DNA from 2 places in the Pseudaquabacterium inlustre genome. Region 2 is predicted to be linked to the other one. Evidence: predicted binding sites of a transcription regulator. Region 2 holds the regulator's gene; the other holds the start of a gene.
The links. The regulator FNR, encoded in region 2, switches genes on or off when oxygen is low (the NO sensors DNR and NnrR bind a similar motif). The targets are predictions, from matches to a motif close to TTGATNNNNATCAA.
Positions count from the first base shown of each region.

Region 1: AACH10_RS05540 (potassium channel family protein) is a predicted target of FNR. The motif match lies at 8,949-8,962, and genes of this name have one in related genera.

Region 1 is NZ_JBBUTH010000003.1:35,824-47,395, reverse strand. It holds gene lnt (apolipoprotein N-acyltransferase) at 1-971, opposite strand, end outside; gene AACH10_RS05575 (HlyC/CorC family transporter) at 971-1,858, opposite strand; gene AACH10_RS05570 (CobW family GTP-binding protein) at 2,001-3,074, shown strand; gene dksA (RNA polymerase-binding protein DksA) at 3,210-3,887, shown strand; gene AACH10_RS05560 (STAS domain-containing protein) at 3,982-5,979, shown strand; gene hslV (ATP-dependent protease subunit HslV) at 6,135-6,683, shown strand; gene hslU (ATP-dependent protease ATPase subunit HslU) at 6,688-8,028, shown strand; gene AACH10_RS05545 (dienelactone hydrolase family protein) at 8,047-8,886, opposite strand; gene AACH10_RS05540 (potassium channel family protein) at 9,005-9,850, shown strand; gene AACH10_RS05535 (PEP-CTERM sorting domain-containing protein) at 9,875-10,744, opposite strand; gene AACH10_RS05530 (ATP-binding response regulator) at 10,803-11,572, shown strand, end outside.
Region 2 is NZ_JBBUTH010000004.1:583,925-595,496, forward strand. It holds gene AACH10_RS10580 (DUF192 domain-containing protein) at 1-121, opposite strand, end outside; gene AACH10_RS10585 (heavy metal translocating P-type ATPase) at 241-2,595, shown strand; gene ccoS (cbb3-type cytochrome oxidase assembly protein CcoS) at 2,608-2,823, shown strand; gene ccoN (cytochrome-c oxidase, cbb3-type subunit I) at 2,843-4,285, shown strand; gene ccoO (cytochrome-c oxidase, cbb3-type subunit II) at 4,305-4,922, shown strand; gene AACH10_RS10605 (cbb3-type cytochrome oxidase subunit 3) at 4,942-5,121, shown strand; gene ccoP (cytochrome-c oxidase, cbb3-type subunit III) at 5,118-6,032, shown strand; gene ccoG (cytochrome c oxidase accessory protein CcoG) at 6,048-7,514, shown strand; gene AACH10_RS10620 (hypothetical protein) at 7,538-7,792, shown strand; gene AACH10_RS10625 (hypothetical protein) at 7,810-8,097, shown strand; gene fnr (fumarate/nitrate reduction transcriptional regulator Fnr) at 8,131-8,874, opposite strand; gene hemN (oxygen-independent coproporphyrinogen III oxidase) at 9,045-10,454, shown strand; gene AACH10_RS10640 (urease accessory protein UreH domain-containing protein) at 10,489-11,178, shown strand; gene AACH10_RS10645 (hypothetical protein) at 11,316-11,489, opposite strand.

The DNA of each region.
Region 1 (11,572 bases), on a different contig from region 2:
CGGTAGAAGCTGTCGTCGGGCACCGTGCGCCCGGCCGACAGCCCGACCATGGAATTGACATAGCCCGTCCGGTCGTCGCCCAGGAACACGCCCACCAGCGCCGCGCGGCCCGGCGCCGCCACGGCCTGGCCCAGCCGCGCCCAGTAGTCGGGCGGCACGGCCGGCAGCGGCAGCGGCACCACCGATTCGGGCGTGACCACCAGCTGGCCACGCGCGCCTTCCACCGCGCGGGCCAGCGCATCGAGGTTGGCGTCCATGCGCGCGGCGTCGAACTTCAGGTCCTGCGCGATGTTGGGCTGCACCAGGCTGACCGTGAGCCGGCCGGTGGGGCTGGAGAAGCCCTGCGGCAGCAGCCACGGGCCCAGCACCAGCAGCACGGCCACCACCGCCAGCGGCCGCCAGCCGGCACCCGGCCGGGCCCCCGGTCCGCGCCAGGCCAGCGCCAGGGCCCCGCTGGCGGCCGCCGCCAGCGCCAGGATGCCGTACACCCCGATCCACGGCGCCCAGGCCGCCAGCGGCCCGGTGGTGTGGGCGTAGCCCGAGGCGATCCACGGAAAGCCGGTGAAGAAGGCGGCCCGCGCCAGCTCCGCCAGGCCCCAGCAGGCGGCGAACAGCGCCACGTCCAGCGCCGGCCGGCCGCTGCGCCAGCGCGCCCAGGCCGCCAGCGCCGCGGCCGGGTACAGCGCCAGGAACAGTGCCAGCAGCCCCACCGCCCCGGCGGCCAGCGGCGCCGGCAGCCCGCCGTAGCGGTGCATGCTGATGAACAGCCACCACAGCCCGGCGGCGAACCAGCCCAGGCCGAACAGCCCGCCCAGCAGCGCCGCGCGGCGCGCCGGCAGGGCTGGATCCCGGCCGACCACCCAGACCAGCCCGGCCAGCGCCACGATCTGCAGCCACCAGGCTTCCACCGGCGCGAAGGCCGCCGTGTGCAGCACGCCCAGCGCCAGGGCCAGGCCGGCCCGCCAGCGCATCAGGCCGCGGCCGGCGCTTGCCGCGTCACGCGGAACCAGCGCACCGCGCCGCCGCGCGTGAGCATCACGCTGAACACCAGGCCGCCGGCCTCGGCCACCTCGCCGCGGCGCGGCACCTGGCCCAGCTGGTGCACGATCAGGCCGCCGATGGTGTCGAACGCGTCCTCGGACAGCGCGGTGCCGAACACCGCATTCACCGCACCGATGCCGGCGTCACCGGCCACGCGCCAGCTGCCGTCGGCCAGCGAGACGATGCCGTTGTCGGCCGCGGTGGCCGCGTCGTCGAACTCGTCCTCGATCTCGCCGACGATCTCCTCCAGCACGTCCTCGATGGTGATCAGCCCGGCGGTGTTGCCGAACTCGTCGATGACGATGGCCAGGTGGTTGCGGTTGCTGCGGAAGTCGCGCAGCAGCTCGTTGAGCTTCTTGCTCTCGGGCACGAACACCGCTGGCCGCAGCAGCGTGCGCAGGTTCAGCTCGGGCGCACGCTGCAGCTTCAGCAGGTCCTTGGCCATCAGGATGCCGATGATGCTGTCGCGCTGGCCCTCGAACACCGGAAAGCGCGAATGCCCGGTCTCGATCACCGTGGCCAGCAGCTCGTCGTACGGCGCGTCGATGTCCAGCAGGTCCATGCGCGGCGCGGCCACCATCACGTCGCCGGCGATCATGTCGGCCATGCGGATCACGCCCTCGAGCATCAGGCGCGATTCGGTGGGGATCAGTTCGCGCTGTTCGGCGTCGGCCAGCGTCTCGATCAGTTCGGCACGCGAATCGGGGCCGGGCGAGATGAACTCGACGACGCGTTCGAACAGGGTGCGCCGCTCAGTGGCCAGGGCCGGGCGGCCGGAGCCGTGCCGTGTCGGCCGACTCGAAGGGGGTTCTGACACAGCGGGTGCCGGAAGTCGCGATGCGCGCAAGAATACCCGATCACCTTGACACGGCGCGGGTCTTGCAAGACAGTCCGCCGCCCCCAACTGCCGGGGTCGTTTTCCAGCGCCGCCCGGCGCCGCCCCCTTGGAGCTCCCTCACATGTCCGTCGGCCTCATCCCCGCCACCATCCTCACCGGCTTCCTGGGCTCGGGCAAGACCACGTTGCTCAAGCGCGTGCTGACCGAAACCCACGGCCAGAAGATCGCCGTCATCGAGAACGAGTTCGGCGAGGAGAACATCGACAACGACATCCTGGTGGCCGACACCGAGGAACAGATCATCCAGATGAGCAACGGCTGCGTGTGCTGCACGATCCGCGAGGACCTGCGCACCACGCTGTCCGAGCTGGCCACCAAGCGCCGCCGCGGCGAGCTGCACTTCGACCGCGTGGTGATCGAGACCACCGGTCTGGCCGATCCCGGCCCGGTGGCGCAGACCTTCTTCATGGACGACGAGATCGCCGAGAGCTACCTGCTCGACTCGATCCTCACGCTGGTGGACGCCAAGCACGCCGACGGCCAGCTCGACACGCGCCAGGAAGCGCGCCGCCAGGTGGGCTTCGCCGACCAGATCTTCATCAGCAAGACCGATCTGGTGGACGCCGCCGCCGTCGACGCGCTGGCCCACCGCATCAAGCACATGAACCCGCGCGCCCCGCAGCACCGGGTGCACTTCGGCGAAGTGCCGATCGCCAGCGTGTTCGACCTGAAGGGCTTCAACCTCAACGCCAAGCTCGAGATCGACCCCGAGTTCCTGGCTGCCGACGACCACGGCCACCACCACCATGGCCATGACCACGGGCACGACCATGGCCACGAGGGCCACGACCACGCCCCCGGCGAGGCCTGCAACCACCCGCACCACCATCACCACGACGACGACGTCAAGAGCTTCGTGTTCCGCAGCACGCGCCCGTTCGACGCGGCCAAGCTGGAAGACTTCCTCGGCTCCATCGTGCAGGTCTACGGCCCCAAGATGCTGCGCTACAAGGGCGTGCTGTACATGAAGGGCAGCGACCGCAAGGTGGTGTTCCAGGGCGTGCACCAGCTGATGGGCAGCGACCTGGGCCCCAAATGGGTGCCGCAGGAGACCAAGCAGAGCAAGATGGTCTTCATCGGCATCGACCTGCCGCGTGAGATCCTGCTGCAGGGCATGGAATCCTGCCTCGTCTGACGCCCGCCGGACGCCGCCCGCTTCGTCAAGTTGGCGTGCGTTTTGCGTGGCTACAATCCGCGCGCCCAAACCGATGCGGTGTTCGCACAGGCGGTGGCACAGAACAGGTATAAAGCCACTGCGAGGAGTCCCGAAGTGAGCAAGACCTCTGGCAAGAGCGCGGCCACCGACAAGGCCGCCGCCCCGACACCCGCCCCGAAGGCGGCCAAGACCACGGCCGCCCCCAAGCCCGCGTCCACACCCCAGGCCACGGCTGCGCCCGAACCCGCGCGCAACCGCTTCGCCGAACGTTTTTCTCCGCCCAAGCCTCCCGCCCGGGGTTACCCAGAACCGATGGAAACTGTGAAGCCTGCCCACAAGGCAGACCCGAAATTGGCCAATGCCTGGAAGTCCAAGGCCGGCCGTGATCTGACCGAAGCCGAACTCCTGGCCATGCCGGAGTCGGAGTACATGAACGACAAGCAGATCGAGTTCTTCCGCGTGCGCCTGACCGCGCTGAAGGACGACCTGCTCAGCAACGCCGGCGAAACCACCGAGCACCTGCGCGAAGACACCTCGATCGTGCCCGATCCCGCCGATCGCGCCACCATCGAGGAAGAGCACGCCCTGGAGCTGCGCACCCGCGACCGCGAGCGCAAGCTGCTGAAGAAGATCTCGCAATCGCTGGCCCGCCTGGACACCGGCGAGTACGGCTACTGCGACGAGACCGGCGAGCCGATCGGCCTGGGCCGCCTGCTGGCCCGCCCGACCGCCACGCTGTCGCTCGAGGCGCAGCAGCGCCGCGAGCTCAAGCAGAAGATGTTCGGGGACTGAGCATGTGCTGCGGGCCGCGCACCCGCCGCGGGTCGGCTGGCCTGGCCCGCTGCCGGTCCTCCCACGCCATCGCACGCTGAAGGCAGGGCCTCGGATGGCGGAACCCAAGGACAACGAGAGCTTCTTCCGCAAGGTGGTGCGGTTCGTGGCCAACCCGGCCACCGACTGGAACGAACTCGCCACGCGGCAGGACGACAGCCTGGATCTCGAGAAGTCCGAGATCAAGGCGATGATCGAGCGCAAGAAGCGCAACGATTTCGTGCGCAAGCGCGAGTTCGACACGCTGCGCCGCCTGCGCCGCGATGGCTTGTCGCCCGAGCAACTGGCCGCGCTGGGTGGCTCGTCGCGCGTCGACGACTCCGAAGGCCGGCTGTCCGAGCCGGCCGCCCTCGGCGTCAAGGCCAAGATCGACGAGATCGAGCAGCAGATGGTCGGCGAGGCCCATGGTCCGCTGGGATCGCATGCGGTGGCCCCGCCCACGCCGGTGCGCCGCCCCCCGGCCGATGCGCCGCGCCGCGCCCCCCCGCCGGCCACCACGCAGCTGCCGTCGGGCTTCCACACCGCACCCACCGTGCCGCAGGCCTTCGACACGCTGCCGCCGGGCCCGCCCAGCGGCGCGCTGGCGTCGATGCCGCTGTCGTCGCTGGAATCGCTGCCACCGCTGCCCGACCTCGACCTGTCGACCCCGGCGCCGATCGACTTCTCCGATTTCGGCCCGGTGGGCGGCGGCATGCCCGAGCGCAGTGCCCCGCGTCCGGCCATGCCGCCCGACCGGCCCACCGACCGCTCGGCGATGCGTCACCACACCGCCAGCTCGGCCGTGGCGCCGGCCGGCCGCACTGCGGGCAGCCCCGGCGGCCCGCCAGCCGCACCGCCGGCGGCGCTGCGTCCGCTGCAGGCCCCGCCGTCCGAATGGTCCAGCATGCTGGACAGCCCCGGCCAGCGCACCGGCGTGCCGCCGCGCCGCGCCGTGGCCGAGCCGGCACTGGCCAGCAAGTTCGCGGTCGAGGTCAGCGAGCTGGTGCACGACCCCGAACTGGACGAGGCGGTGATCGCCTTTGCCAATGCCGATTTCGAGCACTGTGAGCACTCGCTCACTGCGCTGTGCCGGGTGCAGGGCCCGCGCCGCCAGCATGCCGAGACCTGGCATGTGCTGTTCGACCTGTACCGCGCCACCGGCCAGCAGGCCAAGTTCGAGGCCCTGGTGCCCGACTATGTGAACCTGTTCGGCCGCTCGCCGCCGCAGTGGTTCTCGCTGCCCAAGCTGGTGGCCGACGCCGCCGCCGACGAGCGCCCCGACACCCGCGGCGTGCAGGGTGACGTGGGCTGGATCAGCCCGCCCCACCTCGACGAGGACGGGGTCGCGCGCCTGCGCTCGGCCACGCTGCAGCTGCCGCTGCCCTGGGTGCTGGACTGGCAGGCGCTGGAGCGGGTGGACATCGGCGCCGCCGTGCACCTGCAGCAGCTGTTCCGCCAATGGGCGCCGCAGCCGCTGGACATGCGCTGGCTGGGCGCCGACCGCCTGTTCGCCGCGCTGCAGGAAGCCGCGCCCACCGGCGTGCGCGACGCCGACCCGGCCTTCTGGATGGCGCGGCTGGAGGCCTTGCGCCTGGTGAACCGGCCCGACCAGTTCGACGAGACGGCCATCGACTACTGCGTCACCTACGAGGTGTCGCCGCCGTCGTGGGAGCGCGCGCGCTGCGCGGTGCGCTGCGTGGGCGCGGGCCACTCCACCACGGCGCCGCCGATGTCCATCATCACCGAGGGCGGCAGCAGCTTCCTCGAGTCGCGGCTGATCGACGAGGCGCACGGCGTCACCACGGTCGAGCTGTCGGGCCAGCTGGCCGGCGACATCGGCAGCACGCTGCAGCAGCTGGACCGGCGACTGGGCGCGGGCACGCTGGTCACGGTGTCGTGCGCGCGGCTGATCCGCGTGGACTTCATCGCCGCCGGCGACCTGCTGAACTGGGTGCTGGCCAAGCAGGGCGAGCAGCGCAGCGTCACCTTCGCCGAGGCCCACCGGCTGGTGGCCCTGTTCTTCGGCGCGATGGGCATCAACGAGCACGCCCGCGTGCAGGTGCCGCGCAACTGAAGCGCACGAGCACTTTCCTGCTGCGCCTGCCGATCTTGCTCCTGCGTTGCTCGCCGTACGGGTGTACGGCTGCGCTACTCGAAACAAGCTCGACACGCTCGCGACGGAAATTGCCCATGCGCTTGCACCCCTCCATACCAAACGACTGACATCCCATGGAATCCTTCCACGGCACCACCATCCTCAGCGTGCGCCGCCAGACCCCGCAGGGCTGGCAGGTGGCCCTCGGCGGCGACGGCCAGGTCACACTGGGCCACATCGTCGTCAAGGCCAGCGCGCGCAAGGTGCGCAAGCTCTACCGCGACCAGGTGCTGGCCGGTTTTGCCGGCGCCACCGCCGACGCGTTCACGCTGTTCGAGCGCTTCGAGTCCAAGCTGGAAAAGCACCAGGGCCACCTGCAGCGCGCTGCCATCGAGCTGACCAAGGACTGGCGCACCGACCGCGTGCTGCGCCGCCTGGAGGCCATGCTGGCCGTGGCCGACCGCGAGAGCAGCCTGATCATCACCGGCAACGGCGACGTGCTGGAGCCCGAGCAGGGCATCGTGGCCATCGGCTCGGGTGGCGCCTACGCCCAGGCCGCGGCGCGGGCGCTGCTGAACCACACCGAGCTGAGCGCGGCCGACATCGTGAAGCAGAGCCTGGTGATCGCCGGCGACCTGTGCATCTACACCAACCAGAACCACACCATCGAGACGCTGGGCTGACACCATGTCCATGACGCCGAAAGAGATCGTTTCCGAACTCGACCGCCACATCGTCGGCCAGGCCGCCGCCAAGCGTGCGGTGGCCATCGCGCTGCGCAACCGCTGGCGCCGCCAGCAGGTGCCCGAGGGCCTGCGCCACGAGATCACGCCCAAGAACATCCTGATGATCGGCCCCACCGGCGTGGGCAAGACCGAGATCGCGCGCCGTCTGGCGCGGCTGGCCGATGCGCCCTTCATCAAGGTGGAGGCCACCAAGTTCACCGAGGTGGGCTATGTGGGCAAGGATGTCGACACCATCATCCGCGACCTGGTGGACATGGCCGTCAAGCAGGAGCGCGAAGCCGCCATCGTGCGCAACCGCCTGCGCGCCGAAGACGCCGCCGAGGAGCGCATCCTCGATGTGCTGGTGCCGCCGCCGCGCCACAGCATGGGCTTCGACACCGGCACCGCCAGCGGCGAGGGCAAGGACGGCGCCGCGCGCCAGGCCTTCCGCAAGAAGCTGCGCGAGGGCTCGCTGGCCGACAAGGAGATCGAGCTGGAACTGGCCGAGCCCAAGGCCAACGTCGACATCATGACCCCGCCGGGCATGGAGGAGATGGCCGAGCAGTTGAAGGGCCTGTTCAGCCAGATGGGCCAGGCCAAGAAGACCACGCGTAAGCTCAAGATCGCCGACGCGCAGAAGCTGCTGATCGACGAGGAAGCCGCCAAGCTGGTCAACGAGGACGAGATCAAGGCCCGCGCCGTGGCCAATGCCGAGCACAACGGCATCGTGTTCATCGACGAGATCGACAAGGTGGCCTCGCGCAGCGAGCACGGCGGCGCCGAAGTCAGCCGCCAGGGCGTGCAGCGCGACCTGCTGCCGCTGGTGGAAGGCACCACCGTCAGCACCAAGTACGGCATGGTCAAGACCGACCACATCCTGTTCATCGCCTCGGGCGCCTTCCACCTGGCCAAGCCGAGTGACCTGATTCCCGAGCTGCAGGGCCGCTTCCCGATCCGCGTGGAACTGGGCGCCTTGAGCGTCGACGACTTCGAGGCCATCCTCAACAGCACGCACGCCAGCCTGATCAAGCAGTACCAGGCGCTGCTGGCCACCGAGGGCGTGACGCTGGACATCGCGGCCGACGGCATCCGCCGGCTGGCGCAGATCGCCTACGACGTGAACGAGCGCACCGAGAACATCGGCGCGCGGCGCCTGGCCACGGTGATGGAACGCCTGCTCGACGAGGTGAGCTACGACGCGCCCGACCGCGCCGGCACCACGGTGACGGTGGATGCCGCCGCGGTGGACGCCAAGCTGGCCGAGCTGGCACGCAACGAGGACCTGAGCCGCTTCATCCTCTGAGCCTGCGCGCCGGCGCCGTCACAGATGGCGGTCGAGGAAGGCGATCACCCGCGCCAGCGCCTGGCGCGTGACATCGCCGTCGCCGTGGCGCTCGTACTCGTGCGTCAGCAGCGCATGCGGCGAAAAGCGCAGCAGACGCCAGCGCTCACCCGGCCGCTGGTATGCATGCACCTCGGCCTGCGCGCCGAAGGCCTCGGCCACGCGCTGCAGTCGCTCGCGCGGGCAGGCGCGGTCGGCGCTGAAGTGCTGCAGCAGCAGGTGCTTGCCGTCGCGTCGCGCCACGTCGGCCGCTGCGGCGAGGTCGGCATCGGCCACGTTCAGCTGCGTGCGCCAGGCGGCATCGCGCTCCCAGCCGAGTGCCAGGTAGCGGCCATCCACCGGCATGGCCGGCTGCGAGGCCACGGCGGCCACCACGCCAGGCTCGAGGATCAGCGGGATCACGAAGCTGCCGGTCAGGCACATGCCGATCGCGCCGACGCGCTGGCCGGGACGCGCGGCCACCAGGTCGGCGGCCAGCGCGCGCAGCCAGTCCACCACGGGCGCGGTCACGCCGGCCTGCAGTCGGCCGAACTCCTGGGACACGCACAGCTTGCGGTAGTTGCCCAGCGTGGCGCTGCGCAGCGCCGGGCCGAACAGCCAGGGCAGATGCACCGCGAAGCCGGCGGCCACCAGCCGGTCGGCGAAGGCCACGTTGGGCCCGTCCATGCCCGGCAGCTCGTGCATCAGCAGCACCGGCCGGCCCTGGCCGCGGCTGAACACGGTGTGCCGCAGGCCCGCGGCCTCGAACGGCCGGGCCGTGTAGCCTCGCGCGGCCATGGCCGCCAGGGCGGGGTCAGCGGCCGGATCACGCGTCTGCATCGGGTTCATCTCCACAAGCGGCCACACCAGTATCCCAGCGCGTCGCGCGCAGCGTCCGGGGCTTGACCGACATCAACCGCGCCGCGCGGTCGCACCCGCTAGGCTCGACACTCACACCATGCTCGCCGACCTGTCGCAACGCTTTCAACGTGGCTCGCTGTGGGGCCTGCGCCTGGCGCCGCGCGAGGCGGTGCGGGCGCGCCAGATCGAGCGCCGCTGGCGCTGGCCCACGCTGCTGGTGCTGGCCGGCACCATCCCGGCCTTCTACGCCGAGCTGCTGGACGAGCCCACGCACTGGGTGGCCAAGCTGGCCTATGCGCTGGCCGCGCTGGTCACCGGCGCGGCGCTGGTGCACACCGCCTCCCATGCCGCCCAGCATGGCGAGGGCATCGGCCGGCACCTGCGCGCCAACCCGCTCGACCTGGTGCTGGTGGCCGGGTTGGCCGTCTCGGTGCTGATCCCCGAGAGCAGCCAGTCGCTGCCCGCGCTGCTGGTGCGCCTGGCCGTGGCCTTCATGACGCTGGTGCGCATGGTCTGGAGCATCCAGCACCTGATCACGCGCGGCGGCCTGACCTACATGCTGCTGCTGGCAGCCAGCGTGCTGGGCCTGTGTGGTATCGGCTTCTGGTGGCTGGAGCCCAAGGCGCACACGCTGGCCGACGGCCTGTGGCTGGCCTTCACCACCGCGGCCACCGTGGGCTATGGCGACATCGTGCCATCCACGCCGGCGTCCAAGATCTTCTCGGTGTTCGTGGTGATGCTGGGCTTCGGCGTGGTGTCGCTGGTCACCGCGGCCATCGCCACCAAATGGGTGGAGACCGAGGAGCGCAACATCGAGCACGAGATCCTGCGCGACATGCACCGCCAGATCGACGGCCTGCGGCACGAGATCGCCAGCCTGCGCGATGAACTGGCCGCCTCGCGCGCCGGGCCGGCCCAGCCGCCGGCCGCGCAGGGCGACTGACCCGGACGCGGGCATGCTGCCGCGTCAGCGCGCGGCGCGGCGTCGCGCCAGGCCACCCAGCATCAACAGGCCGGCGCCCATCAGGGCATAGGTCTGGGGCTCGGGCACGGCGGCCAGCAGTTCGGCGCCCACCAGCGTGCGGGTGGTCGTCGACAGGCCCGGAACCACGGTGTACGTGTGGCCGTAGGTCTGCGTGGTCAGCGAAACCCACAGGTTGGTGGGATCGACCAGGGCGCTGGTGTCGTCCACGGCCACGGTGAAGGTCAGCGAGCCGTTGGCCGCCAGCGTGTACGAGGCATATCCGTTGGTCTGGAAATGGGCGCCGTCCGACAGGCTGGTGTTGCTGGTGACGTTGCTCCACGTGCCTGTGGTGTTGAGGTACAGCGACGGCATGGTGGGCGTGGCCAGTGCGCCAAAGCTGCCTGTGGCGGCCAGGTAGCTGCCCCAGGTGGCGATTTGCAGATACAGGGAGACATCGCTGCTGGTGCTGTTGGTGACCGTGAAGCTCAGCGTGGCGGTGGTCGCATCGGCCGTGGTCTTGAAGGTGAGGTTGGCCGCATAGGCGTCGTACAGGGTGCTGTACTGCGTGATGCTGGGCGTCGAGGTGGTCACGTCGTAGACGTAGGCCAGGCCGCTCGACGTGGTGGTCGGCGCCACCTGCACCACCGTCTCGGTGCTGTGCGTGACGGCGACCGCATTGGTCCACCAGTCCGAGTACGAGCGCGTGGCCACGCCGTCGACCTGCAGTTCGCCGACGGTGTCGGCCCCGGTCAGCGAGACCGTGACATCGCTGACACCGCTGGCGGTGATCTGCGTGGCCTGGGCCGTGGCGGCCAGGCCACCGGCCAGCAATGCCGCGCACAGCGGACGGAACAAGGAGGAGGGTTGGCGCATGGTGCAGGGTCCTGGTGAAGCGGAGGAAGGGCAGGGTGTGAGGCCATGCTAGGCACGCGTGCTGCGCCGCACCATCGGCCATCTGGCCACCCGCGAATGGGGGGCTGCCGCAGCCGCCATCGGCGAAGATGCGGCCATGCGCCCCTGCCCTGCCCCTGTCCGTGGCCAGCCGCCGGCCGCGGCACCCGGGCGGGTGGTCGGGTGGGCGGTCGGCGGTCGTGCGTGGGCACTGGCCGCGCTGCTGACGCTGCCGCTGGCCGCCCTGGCCTCGGGTACCGCAGCGGCCGGCCCGGCGGCCGATGGCAGCCTGCGCCTGAACCAGGCCGAGGTGATGGCCCTGGACAGCCCCGGCCCGGGCCACCCCGTCGTGCTGCCGGACGACTGGCACCAGCGGGGCGCGGCGCGCCCCGGTTCGGCGCGCTACCGGCTGACCACCACCTTGCCGGCCACGGCCGCCCCGGGCGCCTGGGCGCTGTGGTCGGCGCAGTGGCCGCTGCACCACCGGCTCACGCTCAATGGCGAGGTGGTCAGCGACACGCTGGACACGCACGAGGGCCTGCAGCCGCGCCCCGGCCCGCGCGCCGTGGCGTGGCCGGCCAGTGCGCAGCGGCCAGGCCGCAGCAACGAGATCGTGCTCGACATGCACAGCGGCCTGCAGGCCGGCCTGGGCGAGCTGTGGGTGGGCCCGCAGGCGGCCATCGAGGCGCGCGCACTCGCGCACCGCCGGCTCACGGTGGAGCTGCCGCGCCTGCTGAACATGCTGGCGGCCGGCAGCTGCCTGTTCATGGGGGTGCTGTGGGCGCGCAAGCGCGACGAGCGGGCGCTGGG
Region 2 (11,572 bases):
CAATCGCCTGCAGGCGCTGGGGCGCCGGCTGGGCCTGGGCCGTGCCGGACAGGCAGGCGGCGGTCAGGGCGGCCCAGGCGGCCAGCGTCCGCGCCAGCCTGCCCGTCTTGACATAGATCATGTACATACCTCGGGGGAACCACTAGATTAGCCACTGCGCCATGGGGTGGGCTGCGGCTGCGCCGTGGCCTGGGCGCCTGCCCAGGCTCATCCAGCCCCCTGACGCGCCACCATTTCACCATGACCCACTCCGCCCCCGCCGCCGCCCTCACGCCTGACCAGGCCCCGGTGCGCGAGGGGGGCGCGTCGGCCGCCCGGGCCGACGACCTGGCGGTGCTGGACGATCCGGTCGAACAGCGGCGCTTCACCCGCTATAGCACCGGCACCGACGGCCAGGCGCTGGCCGAGAGCTCCCTGCGCATCACCGGCATGCACTGCGCGGCCTGTGCCGGCCTGATCGAACAGGCGCTGGCCGGCGTGGGCGGGGTGCTGGAGTCCAGCGTCAGCGCTGCGGGCGAGCGGGCTCGCATCCGCTGGCGCACCGCCGACGGCAGCGTGGCGGCGATGGTGCGGGCGATCCGCGCCGCCGGCTACGACGCCGCGCCCGACGTGGCATTGGCCGCGCGCGAACAGCGTGTGCAGGAGCATCGCCAGGCCCTGTGGCGCCTGTTCGTGGCCGGCTTCTGCGCCATGCAGGTGATGATGATGGCCACGCCCAGCTACGTGGCGCATGGCGACGAACTGGCGCCCGATCTGCGCCAGTTGCTGAACTGGGGCAGCTGGCTGCTTAGCTTGCCGGTGCTGCTGTTCTCGGCCGGGGCCTACTTCCAGGGCGCGTGGCGCAGCCTGCGCGCGCGCCGCATCGGCATGGACGTGCCGGTGGCGCTGGGCCTGGCGGTCACCTTCGTCGCCAGCACCGGGGCCACCTTCGACCCGCAGGGCATCTTCGGCCACGAGGTGTACTTCGATTCGCTGACCATGTTCGTCAGCTTCCTGCTGGCCGGCCGCCTGCTGGAGACGCGCGCACGCCACCGCGTGGCCCAGGTGCTGGAGTCGGCGCTGCAGGGCATGCCCGACACCGCCGAGCGCCTGCTGCCCGATGGCCGCACCGAGACCGTGAGCGTGCAGCGCCTGGCCGTGGGCGACGAGGTGCGCGTGCCGGTGGGCCAGGCCTTTCCGGGCGATGGCGAGGTGGTGGAAGGCGCCACCCGTGCCGACGAATCCCTGCTCACCGGCGAGAGTGCGCCGGTGGCCAAGCCCTGCGGTGCGGCCGTGGTGGCGGGCAGCCTGAACCTGGGCGCCCCGGTGCGCGTGCGCCTGGCCGGCGTGGGCGAGGACACGCGCCTGGCCGGCATCGTGGCGCTGATGCGCGATGCGATGAGTCAGCGCCCGGCGCTGGCCCGCGCGGCCGATCGCTGGGCCGCGCCCTTCCTGTGGCTGGTGCTGCTGCTGGCCGCGGGCGCGGCGGCGGTGTGGAGCGTGATCGACCCGTCGCGCGCCGTGTGGGTGGCCGTGGCGGTGCTGATCGTCACCTGCCCCTGCGCGCTGAGCCTGGCGGCGCCGGCGGCCATGCTGTCGGCGGCCAGCGCACTGGCCCGCCGCGGCCTGCTGCTGCAGCGCCTGGATGCGCTGGAGCCGCTGACCCAGGTGCAGCGTCTGTACATGGACAAGACCGGCACCGTCACCGAGTCCGAGCTGCAGCTGCAATCGGTGGCGTTGGCCGATCCGGCCCAGGACGCGGCGGCCCTGCAGGCGCGTGCCGCCGCGCTGGCCGGCCATTCGTCGCACCCGCTGTCGCGCGCGCTGTGCGCGGCCACGCCGCAGGCCTTGCCAGGCAGCGTGTGGCAGGCGGTGGCAGAGATCCCCGGCCAGGGCCTGCAGGCCCTGGATGCGCAGGGCCAGGCCTGGCGCCTGGGGTCGCGCCGCTTCGTGGCCGGTGGTGCCGGGGCGGCCGATGCCGTTGCCGGGGCCGCTGGCGCCGGAGCCACTGGCGAGGCAGATGCCGCCGAGGTGTGCTTCGGCCCGGCCGTGCCGGGCGCGGCCGTGGCGGTGGTGTTCCGCTTCGACGAGGCCTTGCGCGCCGATGCGGCGCAGGCCGTGGCCGCGCTGCGCGCCGACGGCGTGGAGGTGGTGCTGCTGTCGGGCGACCAGCCGGCGCGGGCCGAGCGCATGGCGCAGCGCCTGGCCGTGGACGCGGTGATCGGCGGCGCCACGCCCGAGGGCAAGCTGGCCGAGGTGGCGCGGGCCCAGGCCCAGGGCCTGACGGTGGCGATGATTGGCGACGGCATCAACGACGCGCCGGTGCTGGCGCGTGCCGATGTCTCGTTCGCAATGGGGCAGGGCGCCCTGGTGGCGCGGGCCCAGGCCGATGCGGTGGTGGCCTCGGGCCGCCTGGGCGATGTGGTGCTGGCGCGGCGCCTGGCGCGCCGCACGCTGCGCGTGGTGCGCCAGAACATCGTCTGGGCCCTGGCCTACAACCTGACCTGCATTCCGCTGGCGCTGGCCGGCTGGCTGCCGCCCTGGGCCGCCGGGCTGGGCATGGCGCTGAGCTCGCTGCTGGTCATCGCCAACGCCTTGCGGCTGGTGCGCGGCTGAGAGGGGCGGGCGATGGAGATCCTGTACCTGCTGATTCCGCTGTCGGCCGTGCTGGTGTTCGGAATCATCGCGGTGTTCGGCTGGGCCGTGCACCGCGGGCAATTCGACGATCTGGAGCGCGAGGGCGAGCGGATCTTGGCCATCGATCCCGATGGGGTTGATGGTGATCAATCTTCGAGTAAGGGTCAGCCCGAACAATCCCCTGATCGTCAGTCAGGTCATTCTTGAATCCTGGAAGGAGGAGTCAATGGCAAGTAACTCCACAACAACGGCCGCACCGGTCTACAGCGATGGCGTCGTGCGAGCGTTCGCCCTCGTCGCTGTGATCTACGGCATCGTCGGCATGCTGGTGGGCGTGATCATCGCCGCCCAGCTCGCCTGGCCCGAATTGAACTTCGGCATCCCGTACATCACCTACGGCCGCCTGCGGCCGCTGCACACCAACGCGGTGATCTTCGCGTTCGGTGGCTGCGTGCTGTTCGCCACCAGCTACCACGTGGTGCAGCGCACCTGTCAGACCAAGCTGTTCCTGCCGGCACTGGCCTGGTTCACGTTCGCGCTGTGGAACCTGGTCATCGTCTCGGCGGTGATCACGCTGCCGCTGGGCATCACCACCGGCAAGGAATACGCCGAGCTGGAGTGGCCGATCGACATCGCCATCACCATCTGCTGGGTGGCCTATGCCGTGGTGTTCTTCGGCACCGTGGGCACGCGCAAGGTGCGCCACATCTACGTGGCCAACTGGTTCTTCGGTGCGTTCATCATCGCCGTGGCCCTGCTGCACATCGTGAACTCGGCCGAAGTGCCGGTCACGCTGACCAAGAGCTACAGCGCCTACGCCGGCGTGCAGGACGCCATGATCCAGTGGTGGTACGGCCACAATGCCGTGGGCTTCTTCCTGACCGCCGCTTTCCTGGGGATGATGTACTACTACATCCCCAAGCAGTCGGGCCGTCCGGTCTACAGCTACCGCCTGTCGATCGTGCACTTCTGGGCGCTGATCTTCACGTACATGTGGGCGGGCCCCCACCACCTGCACTACACCGCGCTGCCCGACTGGGCGCAGAGCGTGGGCATGCTGTTCTCGCTGATCCTGCTGGCACCCAGCTGGGGCGGCATGATCAACGGCATCATGACCCTGTCGGGTGCCTGGAACAAGCTGCGTGACGACCCGGTGCTGAAGTTCCTGATCGTGAGCCTGTCGTTCTACGGCATGTCCACCTTCGAGGGCCCGATGATGTCCATCAAGACCGTCAACGCCCTGAGCCACTACACCGACTGGACCGTCGGCCACGTGCACTCCGGTGCGCTGGGCTGGGTGGGCCTGATCTCGATCGGCTGCCTGTACCACCTGATTCCCCGCATGTTCGGCAAGAAGCAGATGTACAGCACCAAGGCCGTCGAGCTGCACTTCTGGGTGGCCACCATCGGCATCGTGCTCTACATCGCCGCGATGTGGATCGCCGGTGTGATGCAGGGCCTGATGTGGCGCGCGGTCAACCCCGACGGCACGCTGGTCTACAGCTTCGTCGAGAGCGTGAAGGCGACCTATCCGTTCTACGTGATCCGCGTCGGCGGTGGCCTGCTGTACCTGAGCGGCATGCTCATCATGCTGTGGAACGTGATCAAGACGGTGCAGACGGGCAAGGTCGTCCAGGCGCCGATCCCCCTGGTTGCGGCCCACGCCTGATCACAAGGAGAAAAACACCATGGCAACGCATGCCGCAAGTGGTCACGAGAAGATCGAGACCAGCAACTTCCTGATGATCGTGCTGATCCTGCTCACCGTGGCGGTGGGCGGTCTGGTGGAGATCGTGCCGCTGTTCTTCCAGCGCTCGACCACCCAGCCGGTGGAGGGCCTGAAGCCCTACAACGCGCTGCAGCTGGCCGGCCGTGACGTGTACATCCGCGAGGGCTGCTACAACTGCCACTCGCAGATGATCCGTCCGTTCCGCGCCGAGACCCTGCGCTACGGCCCGTTCTCGGTGGCCGGCGAATTCGTCTACGACCACCCGTTCCAGTGGGGCAGCAAGCGCACCGGCCCCGACCTGCACCGCGTGGGCGGCAAGTACAGCGACGAGTGGCATCGCATCCACCTGAACAACCCGCGTGACGTGGTGCCCGAGTCGAACATGCCGGCCTATCCCTGGCTGACCTCGGCCACGGTCGACGCCGCCGGCATGGCGCCGCGCATGAAGGCCCTGCGCACGGTCGGCGTGCCCTACACCGACGACGAGATCGCCAAGGCGGCCGACGACGTCAAGGGCAAGACCGAGATGGAGGCGTTGATCGCCTACCTGCAGGTGCTGGGCACCGCCCGCAAGTGACATTCACCGGACGCTAACCATGGAACTGAACGCACTGCGCAGCGCGATGACGCTGATCTCGTTGCTCGTCTTCCTGGGCATCGTGGTCTGGGCCTGGAAGGGCCGCCGCCGCGACGCCTTCGATGCGGCAGCCCAGCTGCCCTTCGCCGACGACGAGACGCCTGAGCCTGCGCAGCGTTCGCAAGGAGCCAATCAATGAGCGACTTCATCAGTGGGGGCTGGTCGGTGTACGTGGCCGGCCTCACGATCCTCTCCCTGATCTTCTGCGTCTTCGTGCTGATCGTGGCCAGCAAGCGCAAGCCGATGGCTGACGACAACAGCACTGGCCACATCTGGGACGAAGACCTGAAGGAACTGAACAACCCGCTGCCGCGCTGGTGGATGTGGCTGTTCGTGATCACCGTGGTCTTCGCCGCGGCCTACCTCACGTTCTACCCGGGCCTGGGCTCCAACCCCGGCACCTTCAAGTGGAGCAGTGCGGGCCAGTGGGAGAACGAGCAGCAGAAGGCCCACGCCGCGATGGCGCCGGTCTACGACAAGTTCAAGGCCATGCCGGCCGCTGAACTGGCCAAGGACGCCCAGGCCATGGGCATCGGCGAGCGCCTGTTCGTCAACAACTGCGCGCAGTGCCACGGCTCGGACGCCCGCGGCAGCAAGGGCTTCCCGAACCTGACCGACGGCGACTGGCTGGGCGGCACCGGCCCCGAGTACATCGCCAAGACGGTGACCGAAGGCCGCCAGGGCATGATGCCCCCGATGGCCGCCGCCGTGGGCACGCCCGAAGACGTGAAGAACGTGGCCAACTACGTGCTCAGCCTGTCGGGCAGTCCGCACAACAACCTGGCCGCCCAGCTGGGCAAGCCCAAGTTCGCCGCCTGCGCCGCCTGCCACGGCCCGGACGGCAAGGGCAACCAGGCCATGGGTGCGCCGAACCTGACCGACAAGGTCTGGCTGCATGGCTGGGGTGAGGAGGCCGTCACCGCGATGGTCACTGCCGGCAAGACCAACGTCATGCCCAGCTTCCAGAAGCGCCTGACGCCCGAGCAGATCCATGTGCTCTCGGCCTATGTCTGGAACCTGTCGCAAGGCACCGCGGTCGCGGCCAAGTAAGCAGCGCAGCACCGCATGAGCGAGACCACCACCACCGCCCCGGGCCAACCAGCCGGGACCGATGACGCCGCCACGGCGGTGGTCTCGCTCTACGTCAAGCAGAAGAAGATCTATCCGCGCGCCGTCACGGGGCTGTTCGTCTCGTGGCGCTGGGCGCTGGTCTGGTTCACCCAGATCCTGTTCTATGGCGTGCCCTGGCTGAGCTGGAATTCGCGCCAGCTCGTGCTGTTCGACCTGGGCGCGCGGCGGTTCTACATCGGGCCGCTGGTGCTGTATCCGCAGGACTTCATCTTCCTGACGGCCATCCTGATCATCTCGGCCTACGCGCTGTTCCTGTTCACCGCGGTGGCGGGGCGCCTGTGGTGCGGCTATGCCTGCCCGCAGACCGTGTACACCGAAATCTACATGTGGATCGAGCGCAAGATCGAGGGCGACCGCATCGCCCGCATGCGTCTCGACGACGCGCCCTGGAGCTTCGACAAGCTCTGGCGCAAGACCGCCAAGCAGGCCGCCTGGATCATCCTGGGCCTGTGGACCGGCTTCACCTTCGTCGGCTACTTCACCCCCATCCGCACGCTGGCCGCCGAGGCCATGACGCTGGGCTTCGGGCCCTGGGAATGGTTCTGGGTGCTGTTCTACGGTTTCGCCACCTACGGCAACGCCGGCTTCATGCGCGAGCAGGTGTGCAAGTACATGTGCCCTTACGCGCGCTTCCAGAGCGCGATGTTCGACAAGGACACGCTGATCATCAGCTACGACACCGAGCGCGGCGAGCCGCGCGGTTCGCGCAGCAAGAAGGCCGACCCGCGCAAGCTGGGCATCGGCGACTGCATCGACTGCAACCTGTGCGTGCAGGTGTGCCCCACCGGCATCGACATCCGCAAGGGCCTGCAGTACGAGTGCATCGGCTGCGCCGCCTGCGTCGACGTGTGCGACGACGTGATGGGCAAGATGGGCTACGCCAAGGGGCTGGTGCGCTACGACACCCAGAACGGCCTGGCCCAGCACCTCTCGCCGGCGCAGAAGCTGCGCCGCATCTTCCGGCCGCGGGTGCTGGTCTACACCGCCATCCTGGGCCTGGTGATCGTGGCGCTGTTCGTCGCGCTGGCCTTACGCCACCCGTTCCGTGTGGATGTGGTGCGTGACCGCGCCTCGCTGGCGCGCATGGTCGAGGATGGCAAGATCGAGAACGTCTACCGCCTGCAGATCATGAACGCCACTGAGCATGCACAGCGCTACCGCATGGCCGTGCAGGGCCTGCCCGGCATCGCCATGGGGCCGGTGCCGCCGCTGTCGCTGGCGCCTGCCGAGGCGCGCTGGGTCACGCTGTCGGTGCAGATCCCGCCCGAGGCCGCGCAGAAGGCCGGTGCCGGCGCCCATCCGATCCAGTTCGAGATCGGCCTGATCGAAGCCAGCGCCGGCGGCCAGCCGGTGAACGGTGCGACGATCAGCGAGAAATCCACCTTTGTCGTGCCGCGCTGACGCGCAGCCACAGGAGACACGCCATGAGCGCTTCCAAGTCCCGAGCCCCCGCCGACGCCGCCCGCACACCCTGGTGGCGCACCGGTGTCATGTGGCTGGTGCTGGGCGGTCCGGCCACCGTGGTGGTGGCCAGCATCGCCACCGCCGTCGTGGCCTACCGCGGTGCCGACGAGGTGCTGGTGGATACCGCCTCGGCCCGCGCCGTGCCAGTCAAGCCGACCGGCAACACGCCGGCCATGCAGGCCCGCAACCACGCCGCCACCGCGGCACCGCGCTGACCGCGGCGGCGCAGCCCATGTCCACCGGGCGCTTCACCCTGCGGGCGCTGGCCATCCTGTGGCCGGCCTTCCTGATGGCCGGCGTGCTGGAAATGCTGGTGTTCGCGGTGGTCGATCCGGCCACACTGCACTGGTTCGGCGGTGCGCCAGTCGAGATCGCGCCAGCCGGTGTCTACACGCTGGCGTTCTTCGTGTTCTGGGGCGTCATCGCCACCGCCGGTGCGCTGACCCAATTGCTCCAGCAGTCGGCCGAAGAGGTCAATCGCGCCGAAGCCGCTGCCGCGCGTTCCCGCTGGCCGGCTTGAACGGCCGCAGTGGCGGCCGGTGCGCGGTGCGCCTCAGCAGGCCGCGCCGTTCACCAGGCTGTGCAGCTTGTCCTGGTCGATGATGCGGATCTGGCGCTGCTTCACTTCCAGGATGCCATCGTCCTGGAACTTGCTGAAGGTGCGGCTCACCGTCTCGAGCTTCAGGCCCAGGTAGCTGCCGATCTCCTCGCGCGTCATGCGCAGGATCAGCGCCGAGGCCGAGAAGCCGCGGGCCTTCAGGCGCTGCGTCAGGTTCAGCAGAAAGGCCGCCAAGCGCTCTTCCGCGCGCATGCTGCCCAGCAGCAGCATCACGCCATGGTCGCGCACGATCTCGCGGCTCATGATCTTGTGGAACTGGTGCTGCAGTTCGTTGAACTCGCGCGACAGATCCTCGAGCTGGCGGTAGGGGATCACGCAGACCTGCGAGTCCTCCAGCGCCACCGCGTCGCAGGTGTGGTTGTCGGTGCTGATGCCGTCCAGGCCCAGCAGTTCGCCAGCCATCTGGAAACCGGTGACCTGGTCACGGCCGTCTTCCGACGACACGCAGGTCTTGAAGAAGCCGGTGCGCACGGCGTAGAGCGACTGGAACTCGTCGCCGGCACGGAACAGCGTGTCGCCACGCTCCACGGTGCGGCGGGTGGCCACCAGGGTGTCCAGGCGGTCGAGGTTCTCGCGCGTCAGGCCCACCGGCAGGCACAGTTCGCGCAGGTTGCAACTAGAGCAGGCCACCTTGAAGGCATCGGGGCGGATCCGGTTGGCGTCGGCAGCGGTGTTCATGTCGGGCATTATGGGTTCGTCTTCGCGGTTGTCCTGGGTCAAGCCCCCAGGGGAGGGCTCGAATGTCGTCTGACCGGCCTCAAGAATGGGACCATTGTTTTCCCGGGGTGTAAAGCGCCACTTGAGCCAGATCAAGTCCATTCGCGGGGGCTGTCGGCACAGTGGCGAGCATGGATCAATCCGTCATCGATCAGGTGCCCGTGCTTACCGAGGCCATGCTGCGCCGCCTCGACCGCCCCGGCCCGCGTTACACGTCCTACCCGACCGCCGACCGCTTCGTCGAGGCGTTCGGCCCCGAAGCCTATGCCGGAGCGCTGGCCCAACGCGCGGCCGGTGCCACGGTGGGGGGTGTGGCGCCGCTGTCGCTGTACCTGCACATCCCGTTCTGCGAGTCGGTGTGCTACTACTGCGCCTGCAACAAGGTCATCACCAAGCACCACGAGCGGGCAGCCGAGTACCTGGAGGTGCTGGCCCAGGAAGTGGCGTTGAACGTGGCGGTGCTGGGCAAGGGGCAGGCGGTGTCGCAGCTGCACCTGGGCGGGGGCACGCCCACCTTCCTGAGCGACGACGAACTGTCGGGGCTGATGGCGATGCTGCGCGAGAACTTCCGCATCGCCCCGGGCGCCGAGGTGTCCATCGAGGTCGATCCGCGCACCGCCACGCCCGAGCGACTGAAGTTCTTCGCCTCGCTGGGCTTCAACCGGCTGAGCTTCGGAGTGCAGGACTTCGACGCCGCCGTGCAGCAGGCGGTGCACCGCGTGCAGTCCTACGAGTCGGTGCGCGACCTGATGCGGGCCGCGCGCGAGATGGGCTACGAGTCGATCAACGCCGATCTGATCTACGGCCTGCCCCGGCAGACGCCCGAGTCCTTCGCGCGCACCGTGGCACAGATCGCCGAACTGCGGCCCGACCGCATCGCGCTGTATGCCTATGCGCACCTGCCACAGCGGTTCAAGCCGCAACGCCGCATCATCGTGGAGCAGTTGCCGCCACCCGAGCACCGCATCCAGATGCTGGGCGGCGCCATCGCCGGCTTCATCGGCCACGGCTACACCTACATCGGCATGGACCATTTCGCGCTGCCCAGCGACTCGCTGGCCGCGGCCAAGCGCCAGGGGCGGCTGCACCGCAACTTCCAGGGTTACAGCACGCAGCCCGATTGCGACCTGATCGGCCTGGGCGTGTCGGCCATCGGGCGCATGGGGGTCACCTACAGCCAGAACGCCAAGACGCTGGACGAGTACTACGACGCGGTGCGCCAGGGCCAGTTCCCGATCGTGCGCGGTCTGGCGCTCACCCGCGACGACCTGGTGCGCCGTGCCGTGGTCATGGCGCTGATGTGCCAGGGCCGGGTGGAGTTCGAGTCGATCGAACTGGCCCACCTGATCAAGATGCGCGACTACTTCCGCACCGAGCTCGACGAACTCGCCGAACTGCAGGAGATGGGGCTGGTGACGCTGGAGCCCGATGCCGTGCAGGTCACCGCCACCGGGTGGTACTTCGTGCGCGCGGTGGCCATGGTGTTCGACAAGCACCTGCGCGCCGACAAGGTGCGCGAACGCTTCTCGCGCATCATCTGAGCCGCCGCAGCTTGCGCGGCGTCGCGTGCTGGTCATGAACCAGGCCCTGCTGCTCAGTGCGCTGCTGATGGGCCTGGCGGGCACGCCGCATTGCCTGGCGATGTGCGGCGCCGCCTGCGCCGCAGCCAGCGGTGGCGGGCGCGGCCTGCTGCCGTTTCACCTCGGCCGTCTGCTGGCCTATTCGGTAGCCGGGGCTGTCGCGGCCGCCAGTGTCGGCAGCCTGGCCGCGCTCGGGCAGGCGGTCGGGGCGCTGCGGCCGCTGTGGACCCTGGTGCACGTGGCGGCGCTGGGGCTCGGCCTGTACCTGCTGTGGCGAGGCGTGCAACCGGCCTGGATGGAGCGGCTGGGCAGCGCGCGTGGGCCGGCTGCGGTCGAGCACCGGGGCCAGTCGTGGCAGGTCGTGCGCTTACCGGCCCGGCGGTTCGGCGCGGGTCTGGCCTGGGTGGCCTGGCCGTGCGGGCTGTTGCAGTCGGCGCTGCTGGTGTCGTCGCTGGCCAACACCGCTTGGCAGGGCGCGCTGGTGATGGCGGTGTTTGCCGCGGCATCGGCCGCGGGCCTGGTGCTGGGCCCGGCCCTGTGGTGGCGGCTGTCGGGAGGGGCGGGGCGGCGCTGGCTGTCGCCGACGCTGGCGGTCCGGCTGGCGGGGGCGTCACTGGCGCTGGCGTCGGCCTGGGCGCTGGGACATGGCCTGTGGATGCGGGTGGCCGCCTGGTGCTTCAGTTGAATGGCGTCACGACGCGAGCCGGTTGCCGGTGTTCCGGGCTTGATCGCGGGTCGATCCGCCAAGAAAAACGCCCGGCACGGGCCGGGCGTTTCATGCAACAGATGGCGGCCACCAGGGCCGCCGAATCCGAAGCTGGATTACTTCTTGGCCGAAGCGGCGGCAGCCGGCTTCTCAGCCTTGGCGTCGGCCTTGGCAGCCGAAGCGGCGGCGGCGGGCTTCTCAGCCTTCTTCTCTTCCTTCTTGGCGTCAGCAGCGTAGGCGCCGGCGGTGGCGAAGGCGGCGGCGATCAGGGCGGCCAGGAGCTTGTTCATTTTTCAGTCCTTTCGAAAGTTTGAAATTGCTGCCCTTCGATGGGGCAGCCCCCACGTAACGCCCCTTGCAGTCAGTCGGTTGA